2 regions of the Achromobacter seleniivolatilans genome follow, and region 2 is predicted to be linked to the other one. Evidence: predicted binding sites of a transcription regulator. Region 2 holds the regulator's gene; the other holds the start of a gene.

Region 1 (7,395 bases), 2.1 Mb from region 2:
TGATCTCCAGCGCGGAACTGATGCCCGCACCGGTTGCCGCGCACTACGGCACCGGCATGGCCGCCGCCCGCCAGTATCTGGCCGAGATGTCGGGCGAAGACAGGCCCGCACGCACGGGCGGCACCCTGGCCGTGCCCAAGCTTGAACCCCTTGTGGCGCAGGCGGAAAAGCTGATCGGCCAGACCGCGCGCGCCATCGTCATCAATAACCCCGAAGACGGTTCCATGCGCATCGGCGTATACGGCTGGAACGAAGAAAACGACACCTTCCGCAGCATCAGCGCCACCACCGGCATGGCCGAGTTCTCGGCCGCCACTGGCGAAGTGCTTCGCGTGCGGCTTCCGGGTGATGTGAACGGCGGCACGCCGTCGCTGGTGCGTCAGGTGATGTCTGACCTGCACATGGGGCAGTTCGGCGGATTGGGCCTCAAGTGGCTGTACTTTATTTGCGGCCTGGCCGGCGCGGCCATGATGGGCACGGGCGCCGTGCTGTTCATGGTGAAGCGGCGGGTAAAAATGGGGAACGAATTCGGTGCGGCCACGGCTCGCATGTACCGTCTGTTCGAAGGCCTGAACGTTGCCGCGCTGGCCGGGCTGGCCGTGGCGTGCATCGGCTTCTTCTGGGCCAACCGCCTATTGCCGGTGGCATTGGAAAACCGCCCGCTTTGGGAACTGCGCTGCTTCTTCGGCCTGTGGGCGTTGATGCTGGCGCACGCCTGGTTGTGCCGCCCGCGCACCGCCTGGATCACGCAGCTGGGGCTGCTGGCTGCGTTGTGCCTGCTGCTTCCCGTGGTGTCGTTCGTGACGCTTGGAGACCATCCCTACGCGCAGATCGGACGCGGTGACTGGGAAAGCGCAGGGGTCGAACTGACCGCCATTGCCTTTGGCGTACTATCCGCCTGGGCGGCCATCCGTATGTGGAAGAAGCCTCAGTCCGCGCCCGCCCAGCGCAAACCCCGCGCGAACCAAGAGGCAGCGGCATGAACATGAACGACGTATTCGCCATTGTGATGGCATTGCTGCTGACCTATTCCGGCATGGCTTGCCTGAGCCTGGCCATGCCGCGCCACTACGATCAGGTGTGGGGGCAAGATCCGTCTACCGGCCATACCCGCGTACTGCGCGGCGCAGGGACGTTGCTGCTGGCGTTGGCTCTGCTGCCTTGCGTGGGCCTGTGGGGCAACACCGTGGGCGTAGTGGCGTGGCTGGGCTGGCTGTCCGCTGGCGCGTTGCTGTGGGTCGGGATGCTCTCTTGGGCCCCCCGCCCAGCCGCCGGCACCGCCGCCTTGGCGGTAGCGATTTCCCTGGCTGGCGTGGGCATCGGATTCTGACCCGGCCGGGGTTTTGCGGTTTTTTCGCACCGTTCCTCGGCGTTTGACCCGCATCAAACCAAGCTGACATCGCGTCGACGCAGCGCGTCAGCAGCACCATATGTAGTGGTAGAGTCTTTACACCCTACTACATATGGTGCCAACAATGCCTATCCAACACATCCTCAAGCGCGATGGCCGCGTCGTGGCCTTTGATCGCGACAAGATCGCGCACGCCATGGCGGCCGCGGGCAACAGCACCGGGGAATTGGATCTGGCGGGCGCGCAAGCGCTGACGGACAGTGTCATCGCCGCGTTGGCAGACCAACCCTGCCCTGGCGTGGAAACCATCCAGAATCGTGTCGAAGACGCGCTTGTCCGCGCGGGCCACTGGCGCACCGCGCGCGCTTACATCGTCTACCGCGAACAGCATGCCCGCCTGCGTTCCATGCGCCACACTCTGGTGGACGTGGAAAGCGCCATGGAGGAATACCTTGAACAGCGCGACTGGCGCGTCAATGCCAACGCCAACCAAGGCTACAGCCTGGGCGGTCTGATCCTGAACGTGGCGGGCAAGGTCACTGCCAACTATTGGCTGTCCAATGTTTTCACCCCCGAGGCCGGCCGCGCCCACCGCGAAGGCGACATCCATATTCATGACCTGGACATGCTTAGCGGCTACTGCGCTGGCTGGTCCTTGCGCCAACTGCTGACCGAAGGGTTCAACGGCATTCCCGGCAAAGTGGAGTCCACCCCGCCCAAGCACATGTCCGCCGCAATTGGTCAGATCGTGAATTTCCTGGGCACCCTGCAAAACGAATGGGCAGGCGCGCAGGCATTCAGCTCCTTTGACACCTATATGGCGCCCTTCATCCGCCGCGACGCGATGACCTACGCCGAGGTAAAGCAGTCCATTCAGGAACTGATCTTCAACCTGAACGTGCCCAGCCGCTGGGGCACACAAACGCCATTCACCAATCTGACCTTCGACTGGACCTGCCCGGCAGATCTGAAAGAACAGATTCCGTATGTGGGCGGCGAAGAAATGCCGTTTGCCTACGGTGATTTGCAGGTCGAAATGGACATGATCAACCGCGCCTACATCGAAGTCATGATGGCGGGCGACGCCAAAGGGCGGGTATTCACATTCCCCATTCCCACCTACAACATCACGCCCGACTTTGACTGGGACCATCCCAACACCGACCGCTTGTTCGAAATGACGGCGCGTTACGGGCTGCCCTACTTCCAGAACTTCCTGAATTCGGATCTGGAACCGCACATGGTCCGCTCCATGTGCTGCCGCCTGCAACTGGACCTGCGTGAGCTCCTGAAACGCGGCAACGGATTGTTCGGTTCTGCCGAGCAGACCGGGTCGGTGGGTGTCGTGACCGTCAACTGCGCGCGGCTGGGCCATACCTGCCGCGGCAACGAGGCGCAACTGATGGAACGTCTGGACTACCTGCTGGGCCTGGGCCGCGACGTGCTCGAGACCAAGCGCAAGGTTGTGCAGCGCTACATCGACCAGGGCCTCTATCCCTATACCCGCCGCTATCTGGGCACCTTGCGCAATCACTTCAGCACGCTGGGCGTGAACGGCATCAACGAGATGATCCGCAACTTCACGAACGACGAAGACGATGTCACGACCGGCGCTGGCCACGCGCTCGCCGTGCGTTTGCTGGACCGCGTCCGCGAGCGCATGACTGAGTTCCAGGAACAGACTGGCCACCTCTACAACCTGGAAGCCACTCCCGCCGAAGGCACGACCTACCGCTTTGCCCGCGAAGACAAGAAACGCTACCCCGACATTCTGCAAGCAGGCACCGAAGCGCAACCGTACTACACGAACTCCAGCCAGTTGCCTGTCGGCCATACCGACGATCCGTTCTACGCGCTGCAATTACAGGAAACGCTGCAAAGCAAATACACGGGCGGCACGGTGCTGCACCTGTACATGAACGAGGCGGTGTCGTCCGCCGACGCCTGCAAACAGCTGGTACGCCGCGCGCTGTCCAATTTCCGGCTGCCCTACATCACGGTCACGCCCACGTTCTCGATCTGCCCGAATCACGGCTATCTGGCCGGACACCACGAGTTCTGCCCCAAATGCGACGCCGAACTGATGGCCAAGCAATCCGCGTGCTGCGCGCCTGTCTAGCACGCAATACCCCGCCGGGCTTGCCCGGCACATACCCCAAGGAGTCACCATGCAAACCTTGATCGCCCCCGCCGCCACCGCCGCCCCTGCCATCCAGCTGGACGACAGTCAGCGCGTTCGCTGCGAAATCTGGACCCGCGTGATGGGCTATCACCGCCCTGTCTCTTCCTTTAACACCGGCAAACAAGGCGAATTCAATGAACGCCGCTTCTTCGTCGAACAACGCTGAATCGGCTGCACGCAGGCTGGCCGTAAGGCCAGCCTATGCCGCGCCGCCGCAGCCCGTGGCCCAGCCGCTGCCGCGGCACTCGCCCGCGATTGGCGGACTGGTGCCTTTTTCGACCGTAGACTGGCCGGGGCAACTGGCCGCTGTGGTCTTTATCTCTGGCTGCCCGTGGCGCTGCCATTACTGCCACAACACAGAACTGCAAACCCGCGCCGCCCGTTATGACTGGCGCGAGACCCGCGCCTTTCTGGAAACCCGCCAGGGTCTGCTGGATGCCGTGGTTTTTTCAGGCGGCGAACCCTTGAGTGAGCCCCGTCTGCCGTCCTTGATTCGTGACGTGCGCCGCATGGGGTATCGCGTGGGACTGCACACGGCTGGCATTTATCCGCTAAGGCTGGCCGATGTATTACGCCACCTGGATTGGGTCGGACTGGATATCAAAGCAGATGCGCAAGGCTACGACGACATCACGGGACGCCGCGATTCCCAACGCCCCGCCCTGGCCTGCCTGACGCAGCTGTTATCCGCCGGGACCGACTTTGAATGCCGAATCACCTGGCACCCCGATTGGCTGGACGAACCGAGGCTATTGGCATTGGCCAGCGAACTGGCGCGGCGGGGAGTACAGCGATTTGCCGTGCAAGCTGCGCGCAGCGCGCCAGGCACCCCAGCCGCCCGCGCGTTAAGCGCGCCGGCTCAGGCCCAAATGGCGCAACGCTTCACTGAGTTCGCCTACCGCTAGGCCAGGCGCGCTTTCAATGCCGCGGTGCGGCAGCCTGACCAGATGGCGTCCGTAACAGCCATCACTTCCCATCACACAGCCCCTGCGTTCACGCTGATTGCATAAAGCGTGACGGATGGGGCGGGTTACGCCCGCCCCGCTCTGCCCGTCATTGCAGTCTGGCTTGATCCTGCGCAAGGCAACGCCACCCCCCTTGCTCTAGCCTCTGTCCACTTGACCAGAGGAAAGACTTCAACATGACGTGGTTCAAATCACTCAACCTCGCCGGACGCGAATTGCTACCCATCGTTCAGGGCGGCATGGGCGTCGGCGTATCTGCACATCGCCTGGCTGGCGCGGTTGCCAGTCAGAACGCGATGGGCACCATCGCCAGCGTCGATTTGCGCCATCACCACCCCGATCTGGTCGAAAAGACCGACAAATGCAATGACCGCGACATGATCGACAGCGCCAACCGCGAGGCGCTGCACCGCGAGGTCCGAGCCGCGCTTGAAACGGCGCAAAACCGGGGCCTGATCGCTGTCAACGTCATGAAAGCCGTGCGCGACCACCCTGCCCTGGTGCGCCAGGCGTGCGAAAGCGGCGCGCAAGCCATCGTGATGGGCGCAGGCTTGCCGCTGGATCTGCCCGACATGACGGCAGATTTTCCCAAGGTAGCGCTGGTGCCAATTTTGTCCGAAGCGCGCGGTGTAGCCGTGGTGCTGAAAAAATGGATGAAGAAAGGCCGCATGGCCGACGCCGTTGTGATCGAACATCCGGGACACGCAGGCGGCCACCTGGGCGCAGCCAAGCTGGACGATATTCACGACGAGCGCTTCGATTTCAAACGTGTGCTGGCCGAATGCCACGCCCTGTTCAATGAACTGCAACTCGGCCGTGACGCGCCCCGCCTGATTGTCGCAGGCGGCGTGGGCAGCCATGAACAGGTGCGCCATTGGCTGACCCATGGCGCCGACGGCGTGCAAGTCGGCACCGCCTTTGCCGTCACCGAAGAAGGCGACGCGCACGAGAATTTCAAGCGTGTTCTGATGGATGCAGACCCCGACAACCTCGCGGAATTCACGAGCGTCGCCGGTCTGCCTGCACGCGCCGTCCCAACACCGTGGCTCACGCGCTATCTCCGTCAGGAAAAAACGCTGCAAGCCAGCACGCGCAATGACCCGCGCCGTTGCAGCCAACGCATGGACTGCCTGACGCAATGCGGCCTGCGTGACGGCATGGCGCGCTTCGGCCAATTCTGCATCGACTTAAAGCTTGCCGCCGCCATGCGTGGTGAAGTCAGCCGCGGCCTGTTCTTCCGTGGCGCGTCCAAACTGCCCTTTGGCGGCGCGATGCGTTCGGTGCGCGAGCTGATGGACTATCTGCTGCACGGACAGATGCCGGCCGCTGCGCCTGCCGCCTGACACCGCCGCAAGGTGGCAGCGGTCCGCTAAGTTACTTATTTAACGGGCAGCCGCCAGATCAAACTGGAATACCGCGCCGGGTTCGGCGCGGTCGACCAGCCGGATTTCACTGTGATGCAGCTGCAGAATGCGCTGCACAATCACCAGCCCCAAACCGCCGCTATCTCGCGGCCCGCTGTTCAGCGCAGACGCTCTGGTAAACAGCCCCGCGCGCAATTCATCAGGGATGCCTGCGCCGGAATCACTAACCTGAACCTGCACCGAATTCTGCGCATATCCCAGCCGCAACTCGATGTGCCCGCCCGGCGGGCTGTGACGGATGGCGTTGTCCAGCAGGTTTGTCAGCACGCGTTCGATCAAGCCCACGTCGGCGCGCACGGGCGGCAGTTCGCGGGGAATGTCGGTTGTCAATTGCTGGCGCCGCGCTTCAGCGGCCAGTTCAAACTTCTGGATCACATCCTGCACCAGATCGGGCAAGGAAAAAGTCTCTGGCTCCAACCGCACCAGCCCAGATTCCAAGCGAGCGAGTTCAAACAATTCCTGCGCCAAACGGCCCACCTTGCGGCTTTGCGCCAGCGCAATGTCCAGATAGCGGCGGCGCTCGGCGGCGTCCAGCGTTTCGTCTTTCAAGCGTAGCGTTTCCAGGTAGCCATGCAACGAGGTCAGCGGCGTACGCAAATCGTGCGAGATATTGGCCACGAGATCACGCCGCTGCTGATCCTGCCGCGTCAGTTCGCGCCATTGCTCGGAAATACGCCGCCCCATCTGCACGAAGCTGCGGCGCAGCACGACGATCTCATCGGCGTTCTTGTCCGATGCATCGCCCGGCCGCTCCAGCGCAGCCAGCCCTTTGCCGTCATCACCTTCAAAATCGCGTACCGCACGCGTCAGATCACGAAGCGGCCGGGTAGTCAGGCCAAACGCCACCAACCCTGCCACCAGCCCCAGCAACGCCACCAGCGCGATCGACCACAGGGTTGTGCGCAACACCGAACTGGCCGACACAGACATAGCCAGCGCGTCGTGGGCCTGCCCTTGCAGCACCACGTAAACGTAGCCTTGTTCTTGCCCCGCGACCTTGACCGGTGCAGCGCTGAAGACTTTTTTCACGCCCGCATTGCGCGGGTCGTCGCCAACAATGGGCAGCATTCCGCCCGCCAGCAGCCGTTGGACCGGCTCCAGATTCACGCGATCCAGTTTGATCTGGCCGGCAGGCGCCGCGTCGCCCACAATGCGGCCGTCGCTCGCCAGCAAATAAACCTCCACCGCCGGATTGACCGCCATCAGCATGTCAAACAGCGAGCGCACCGAGGCGGGCTTCCACCCATTGGCGTCCATCAATTCATTGGTGCCCGCGATGTGCTGCGCCAGTCCGGTGGACAGCCGCTGCACGACCTCTTGCTCGTAGCGCGTGTTGGCTGCCACCTGCAACCAAGCGGACGCTCCGCAGCAAGCCAGCAACAGCAAGGCGAAGACGGCGGACAGACGCTGTGCCAATGTCAGGCGCTTCATGACGTGCCTCCTGCGGTTTCAGGCGCCGTCGCAAATTTATAG
Region 2 (7,395 bases):
CGCTCTCGCGGGTTGGCGATATTGTCGACGGCAAGCCGGACAGCGCCTTCGACACCTTTGCGACCTTCGACACTACCGGCCAGCGGGGGTATGCAGACGCCGCAACAGGCACTCCGAACGTCACCCCAAATCCTGTCTTGCAGGCGTTGGTCAAGGCACTGGACACCCAGGATGTGCGCCGCATTCAAGACGCTGACCGCGTCGCGGCTTTGGCTTACCGCGTTGGCCGCTACGACCTGGCGCAAGCGTTGGCGAGCAGACTCGACACGGCTCTGGCATGGTGGATTCGCGCCAAGCTGGCAATCCGCCAAGGCGATATGCAGCAAGCTGCGCAAGCCTATGCCCGAGCGGCGGCCGCATTTCCGCGTAACGACGATAGCATTGAGGCATCGGGCATGGTGCGGCTCAAGGCCGAGCAAGGCGTGCTGGCTCTATCGCGCGGCCAGTACGTGGAAGCTCTGGATCAACTCCTGCATGCCGCAAGCCAGAGTGACGCCAACTCCCTGCTGGACGATGGCTGGCAACTGGCTCCCTATTGGAACGATGCCGCGTACGTGGCCGAACGGGTGCTGACTGCCGATGAACTCAAAACCTATGTGGACCAGCAGGCGCCCGCTTCGGCCATGCCGCCGGTTCCCGCCGGTTTCCTGCACTTCGACTACGAGCATTTTTATGCGTGGCAGGTGAAAAACCCCATCCCGGTCGCCGACCGGCTACGGGAATTGCTGGCACGGCGGCTGATGCGCGAAGGCCGCATGGATTTGGCCTTGCCTTACTTTCCCGCCGACGCCGATGCACGTTTTGCCACGCTGACGTCTGACGGTGAAAAGTGGCGGGTTGTGCCATCCACCAGCCGCCAACATGCCGCGCAGTACACCGCCACCTTGAAAAAGGCGGACAACGCTTGGGGCAGAACAGCACGGGCACAAGCGTGGTTCGAGGCCGGACGGCTGGCGCGGCGCAATGGCTTGGAGATCATGGGCTACGAACAATCTCCCGATTTCGCGGTCTACGACGGCAACTACACCTACGGTGCGGGGCGCAGCCCGGAACCTTGGCGGCAAAGCGATGATGGCAATGGCTCGCAGCCGCTCCTGGACACGCCGGCAAAGCGCGCTGAAGCCGCGCTGCCCGGCCCGTTGGTGACGACAGATGAGCGCCTGCGCTTTGCCGCCAGTGAAGCCAAGCCCTACTCGCGCTTTCACTATCGCCAGATCGCAACCGATCACGCGCTGAAAGCATCCGAAATGCTGCCTAACCGGTCGCAGGCCTTCGCCGCCGTACTGTGCCATGGCGCCCGGTACATCATCGACGACTCGCCGGAGCGCGCATCCAAGGTGTATCTGCAATATATAGAACTGGGTGCGCAAGTGCCCTTTGCAGGGGGATTCGGGCGTGAATGCCCGGAACCCGACTTTCAAGCGGCGGCGTGGTTCCATTACACGCAGGCCTGGAAAGCCTGGGAACGCCTGCGGCGCGACCATAGCGGGTTGTTGTGGTCTGCGGGGCTGCTGATTCTGGCGGCGAGCGCTGCTTGCGTGTTCGCGTGGCGTAACAACGTCAGCGCGTCCCGCCGCCTCAAGTCTGACGGGCAGGCTTAGGAAAGCGCGGGCAACGCCACGCGCTGCATCAACTGCCGCCAGTTTTCGGCCACTCTGGCGCGCAGCCGCAGGTCTTGTCCCACCGCGCTGGTGTCGATGAATTCGTAGCGTTGGGCGCCGTCCAGATGAGTCAGCATCGGTAGCCGCACCATGCCAGCGGCGTCCCCCAGCAACACGGGCGCCAGATACAGCAGCAACTCGTCTACGCATCCCGCGGACACCAGCGCGCCGCTCAAACCCGCGCCGGCCTCGACATGGACTTCGTTGAACTGTTCCTGCGCGAACCAGCGCATCATCGCGGGCAGATCCACCCGATCCGGCGCGTTGCCCGGCAGATAGACGGCCCGCGCGTTTTGCTGCGCCAGCCGTTCGCTCTTGGCCGCGTCCTCGCGGGCGGTGAAGACAATGACCTCAGCGCCGTCGAACAGACGGGCGTCTTCGGGTATTTCGAAACGGCCGTCCACCACCGCCTTACGCGGCTGACGCGGTGTCTCCACACTGCGCACATTCAGTTGAGGATCGTCTTTCAATATCGTGCCCATACCCGTCAGCACAACGCAGCTGCGGGCACGCCAGCGATGCCCGTCCGCGCGAGCCTCCGGGCCGGTAATCCACTGCGACAGGCCGTTATGCAGCGCGCTGCGGCCGTCCAGGGATGCCGCCATCTTCATCCATACCCAAGGCAAGCCCCGGCTCATACGCGAAATGAAGCCGGCGTTGAGGGCCAGCGCCTCTGGGGCGCATACGCCCGTCGTAACCTCGATGCCGGCGGCACGCAGGCGCGCCAGCCCCTGCCCATTGACCAGCGGATTGGGGTCGCCAATCGCCACGACCACTCGCGCCGGCCGGGCGGCCAGCACAGCGTCCACGCAAGGCGGCGTGCGGCCGAAATGGCTGCACGGTTCCAGCGTGACATAGAGCGTCGCGCCCTCAACCGATTCCTGACGGCCCTCTGCATCGCGCAAGGCGCAAACTTCGGCATGGGGGCCGCCCGGAGGCTGCGTCGCCCCCTCGCCCAGCACACGGCCGTCGCGCACAATGACGCACCCGACCCGAGGGTTGGGCGCCGTTGTGTACAGCACGCTCTCGGCCAGCGCCAGAGCGCGCTGCATCCAGTAGATATCGTCGGATTCGCTTGCTTTCGTCATGGCAGGAATTGTATGTCTGGCGTGGCGCAACCGGGCAAGGCGCCATGTTGGTACGATGGGTATCGTTATTAAATGTCCGTTTTTGACTGATCAAGGTCTCTGGGCGGACTCGCACCAGGCTCATGTCTGCGTGAAAATGATGTCCGTACCCTTTGAAAACCTTGGCCTGGAGCCCGGAACATGAAACAAGCACTGATCGTCATCGACGTACAAGACTCATTCCGGCAACGTCCGTTTTGGGATGAAACCGAATATCCGGCATTCGTCGCGCAGATCCAGGGGCTGATCGATTCGGCCACCGCGCAGGGCATTCCGGTACTGCAAGTGTTCCATACCAGCCCCTCTGACGATCCCGCCAACCCTTTTTCTTTGGCCTCCGGCCACGTCAAGACGCTCAAGGAACTGCGCATTGCCCCGGCAGCCGTGTTCCACAAAACGGTGCATTCGTCGCTATACGCCAAGGGCGCCGACGGCGCCACGCTGCATGACTGGCTTCGGGACAACGGCATTGAAGGCATTATCGTCAGCGGCATCCGCACCGAGCAATGCTGCGAAACCACGTCGCGCCATGCCAGCGATGCGGGGTTTAAAGTCGTGTTTCCGACCGACGCCACCCTGACGTTCGCCATGCAAAGCCCGTCCGGCAAGCATTACTCACCCGCCGAAATTCGCGACCATACCGAGCTGGTGCTGCAAGGCCGCTTCGCCCGTATTGTCCGCGCCGCTGACGCGCTGACCGCCTGACCCACCCCGGCGGCAGCATGATTCCCGTTTACTTCGTGCTGCCGCGAGGCATCGTGCTGCTGGACCTTGCCGGTCCTGCCGAGGCCTTCCGGGTCGCCAACAAGCTGTGCCCCGGCACGTTCGAACAGCACTTCTGCGGCCCGTCCTCCGACGTGGAAAGCGGCATTGCCGGACTGCATCTGGCGCATATCCAGCCCCTGCCCGCCGCGCTGCCGGCCCATGCCCTGGTCATCATTTCAGGGGTAGTGGGCAAGCACACCGAGCTGCAAGATCCGGATGCGCACGCCATTATTGACTGGCTGGCTGTCCGCCACCCCGCAGACGGCTTCACGCTGATGACGGTCTGCGCGGGCGCCTTGTTTGCCGCCGCTGCCGGGCTGACCCGTCAGCGCGAATGCACCACGCACCACTCTTGTCTGGATCAACTTGCGGGCCTTGACCCCAGCGCCCGCGTACAGGACAACCGCATTTTTGTGGAAGATGGCAACCTGGTCAGCAGCGCTGGCATCACGGCGGGTATTGATCTGGCGTTGCACATGGTGTCTCGCCATTGCGGGCCGCGAGTGGCGGGCGAAGTGGCCCGCGACATGGTGGTCTACCAACGCCGGGCCGGAACGGATTCCACCTTGTCACCGTGGCTGGAACATCGCAGCCACATGCACCCCGGCGTACATCGGGTGCAGGACGCCGTCGTGCGCAACCCCGCCGCGCCCTGGTCCGCGCAATCGTTGGCGGACCACGCACACACCAGCGCGCGTCACCTGACGCGGCTGTTCCATGAACACGCGGGCTGCACGCCCATGGACTATCTCTATCAGATACGTGTTGCGCTGGCTCGTGACCTGCTGCGTGAAACCCGGCTGGACCTGGAACGGGTGGCGGAAAAAACAGGGTTCAGCTCGGCCCAGCACATGCGCCGCGTATGGCGCAAATTCCAACCGCTGACACCAAGCCTGGCACGGGCGGCGCCCATGCCATAACGGCGCCGAAGCGCCGTTATGGTCCAGCTTGGCCGATGCCGCTTATTCCTTGCGCAGCTTGCCAGGCAGCAACGGGCCTTGCATTTCGCGGATGGCCTCGACGAATTCGCCGATGTCCTCAAAGCTTTTATAGACCGAGGCAAACCGCACATACGCCACCTTGTCCAGCTTGCGCAGTTCGTTCATGACGAGCTCGCCAATGTGCTCTGTCGGCACCTCACGCAGGCCTGTGGCCAACAGTTGTTCTTCAATGCGTGCCACGGCGGCATCCACGTCTTCTGTGCTGACGGGACGCTTGCGCAGCGCCAGACTCAGGCTGGCGCGCAATTTGGTTGGATCATATTCGCTGCGGCTGCCATTGCGCTTCACGACCGAAGGCAGGGCGAGTTCTACCCGTTCGTAGGTCGTGAACCGCTTGTCACAGGACTGGCAGCGGCGGCGACGGCGAATGGCGTCCCCTTCTTCCGAGACGCGGCTATCAACGACCTGCGTGTCGGCATTGCCGCAAAATGGACACCGCATGTGTGTTCCCTAAAGACGTGAATAGCAATAATTAAGCATATTGTAACGATCCGACCCTTGGATAGCGCCAATATGACTAATTCGTCCCTTTTATTATGGGCGAGTCCGCTCGAGCATAGCGCCCGCTGGTCGTAAAGCAAAGGGACGGCGCCTGACGGGGCCGTCCCTTTGGATCAGTACTTTTCGGCGTAGCTACGCTCCGCCGAGCAAGCCTGCTTACTTCGTGCCGTAAACCGGCAGACGCGAAGTCAATTCGTTGACGCGAGCGCGTACGGCGGCAATGTTGGCTTCATCACGCGGATTGTCCAGCACGTCGGCGATCAGGTTGGCGGTCAGTTCGGCGTCGGCTTCCGTGAAACCACGGGTCGTCATTGCCGGCGTGCCCAGACGGATGCCGCTGGTCACGAAGGGCTTTTCCGGATCATTCGGGATCGCGTTCTTGTTGACCGTGATGTGGGCCTGGCCCAGAACGGCTTCCGCTTCCTTGCCCGTGATGCCCTTGGAACGCAGGTCCACCAGCATGACGTGGCTTTCAGTACGGCCAGACACAATGCGCAGGCCGCGCTTGACCAGCGTGTCAGCCAGCACCTTGGCGTTCTTGACCACTTGCTGCGCGTAGTCCTTGAAGCTGGGTTCCAGCGCTTCCTTGAACGCCACGGCCTTGCCAGCGATGACGTGCATCAGCGGACCGCCTTGGATGCCGGGGAAGATTGCCGAGTTGATGATCTTCTCGTGCTCGGCCTTCATCATGATGACGCCGCCGCGCGGACCGCGCAGCGACTTGTGCGTCGTCGAGGTGACGAAGTCAGCGTGCGGAACCGGGTTGGGGTAGGCGCCGCCGGCGACCAGACCGGCGTAGTGAGCGATGTCGACCATGAACAGCGCGCCGTTTTCACGGGCAATGCGGGCCATGCGTTCGAAGTCGATATGCAGGGCGTAAGCCGAAGCGCCAGCCACGATCAGCTTGGGCTTGTGTTCTTTGGCCAGTTGTTCGACTTGGTCGTAGTTCAGGACTTCATCGGCGTCCAGACCGTACGAGATGAAGTTGTACAGCTTGCCCGAAGCGTTGACCGACGCGCCGTGCGTCAGGTGGCCGCCTTCAGCCAGGCTCATGCCCAGCACGGTGTCGCCCGGCTTGAGCACAGCCATGTACACGCCTTGGTTGGCCTGCGAACCGGAGTTCGGCTGCACGTTGGCAGCTTCGGCGCCGAAGATTTCCTTCAGGCGGTCGATGGCCAGTTGTTCAACCACGTCCACGTATTCGCAACCGCCGTAGTAGCGCTTGCCCGGATAGCCTTCGGCGTACTTGTTCGTAAGCTGCGTGCCTTGGGCTTCCATGACGGCCGGGCTGGCGTAGTTCTCCGAAGCGATCAGCTCAATGTGCTGCTCTTGGCGAACGTCTTCCTTCTGGATGGCGGCCCAAACGTCCGGGTCAGCCTTGGACAGGGTGAGGTTGCGGTCAAACATGACGGGGGTTTCCTGAGGCGGTAAGAGAGGGGAAAACTGCGTCGGGTGGGTAAACCCGGAGAATGCTGGATAGTTTACCGCGTCACACGGAATGAATTGCCGCCAAAATGCGCTGAACCTGGGCAAAATAACGCCGATGGGCACGAAAACCACGCTATCGCCGCGCGCCCGGAAACCCCTCTCAATCCGACTTGAGAAACTTTCATGCAAACCGCCACTCTCATAACCTACTCGCTAGTAGCCGCAGCAAGCGTCATCAGTCCCGGTCCCGCCACCATGCTGGCGATTCGCAATGGCGCGGCGGGTGGCGTGCGCGCGGTGGTGCCGTCCACACTGGGAAATGTCACCGGTCTGTTCCTGCTGTCAGCGGCGGCCATGTTGGGCCTGGGCGTGGTGCTGCAATCGTCGGCCATGTTATTCACAATCTTGAAAGTGGCAGGCGCCGCCTATCTGATCTATGTAGGCCTGCGCCACCTGCTCGGGCGCGCCCATATTGCGCCGCCGGACGACTTGGCGACCGCCACGATGCAGCGCCGCCCCGGCCGTCTGTACCTGGAAGCCACGTTCGTGGCCGCCATGAATCCCAAGCCCATCCTGTTTTTTACCGCGTTGTTTCCACAATTTCTGAACGCGCACGAACCCTTGCTGCCGCAGTTCTTCATCCTGACCGGCATCTTCATGGCCATGTCGCTGGTATCCCTGCTGACCTACGGTGCGCTGGCCCGCCGCGCCCGCGGCCTGCTGCGCCAGCCCCGGATTGTGGTGTGGCTAAATCGCCTGGTCGGATCTATTTTTGTCGCGTTTGGCTTGGCGCTGCTGCGGTTGAAGCGGTCTGCCGGTTAACGACCTGAACTGCGGCACGAATCAGCCCACGAAAAAAAAGGCCGCAATTTGCGGCCCTTGATCATGGCGTAGCCGTTGTCACGTTGAGCT

Evidence for each region. Region 2 encodes NrdR, which represses ribonucleotide reductase genes. Its sites were predicted from a motif close to CACNANATNTNGTG; they were not measured.
Region 1: a site for NrdR is predicted at 1,425-1,438, ahead of RAS12_RS08820 (ribonucleoside triphosphate reductase). Genes of this name have one in related genera too.

Annotation. Positions count from the first base shown of each region.
Region 1 covers NZ_CP132976.1:2,004,133-2,011,527, forward strand. Annotated here, with positions in the region: gene RAS12_RS08810 (PepSY-associated TM helix domain-containing protein) at 1-983, shown strand, start outside; gene RAS12_RS08815 (DUF3325 domain-containing protein) at 980-1,330, shown strand; gene RAS12_RS08820 (ribonucleoside triphosphate reductase) at 1,476-3,470, shown strand; gene nrdD (anaerobic ribonucleoside-triphosphate reductase) at 3,520-3,699, shown strand; gene RAS12_RS08830 (anaerobic ribonucleoside-triphosphate reductase activating protein) at 3,668-4,438, shown strand; gene RAS12_RS08835 (NAD(P)H-dependent flavin oxidoreductase) at 4,675-5,841, shown strand; gene RAS12_RS08840 (sensor histidine kinase) at 5,881-7,353, opposite strand; gene RAS12_RS08845 (response regulator transcription factor) at 7,350-7,395, opposite strand, start outside.
Region 2 covers NZ_CP132976.1:4,140,626-4,148,020, forward strand. Annotated here, with positions in the region: gene RAS12_RS18685 (hypothetical protein) at 1-1,601, shown strand, start outside; gene ribD (bifunctional diaminohydroxyphosphoribosylaminopyrimidine deaminase/5-amino-6-(5-phosphoribosylamino)uracil reductase RibD) at 1,598-2,749, opposite strand; gene RAS12_RS18695 (cysteine hydrolase family protein) at 2,930-3,493, shown strand; gene RAS12_RS18700 (GlxA family transcriptional regulator) at 3,511-4,473, shown strand; gene nrdR (transcriptional regulator NrdR) at 4,516-4,995, opposite strand; gene glyA (serine hydroxymethyltransferase) at 5,212-6,462, opposite strand; gene RAS12_RS18715 (LysE family translocator) at 6,667-7,305, shown strand; gene RAS12_RS18720 (helix-turn-helix domain-containing protein) at 7,367-7,395, opposite strand, start outside.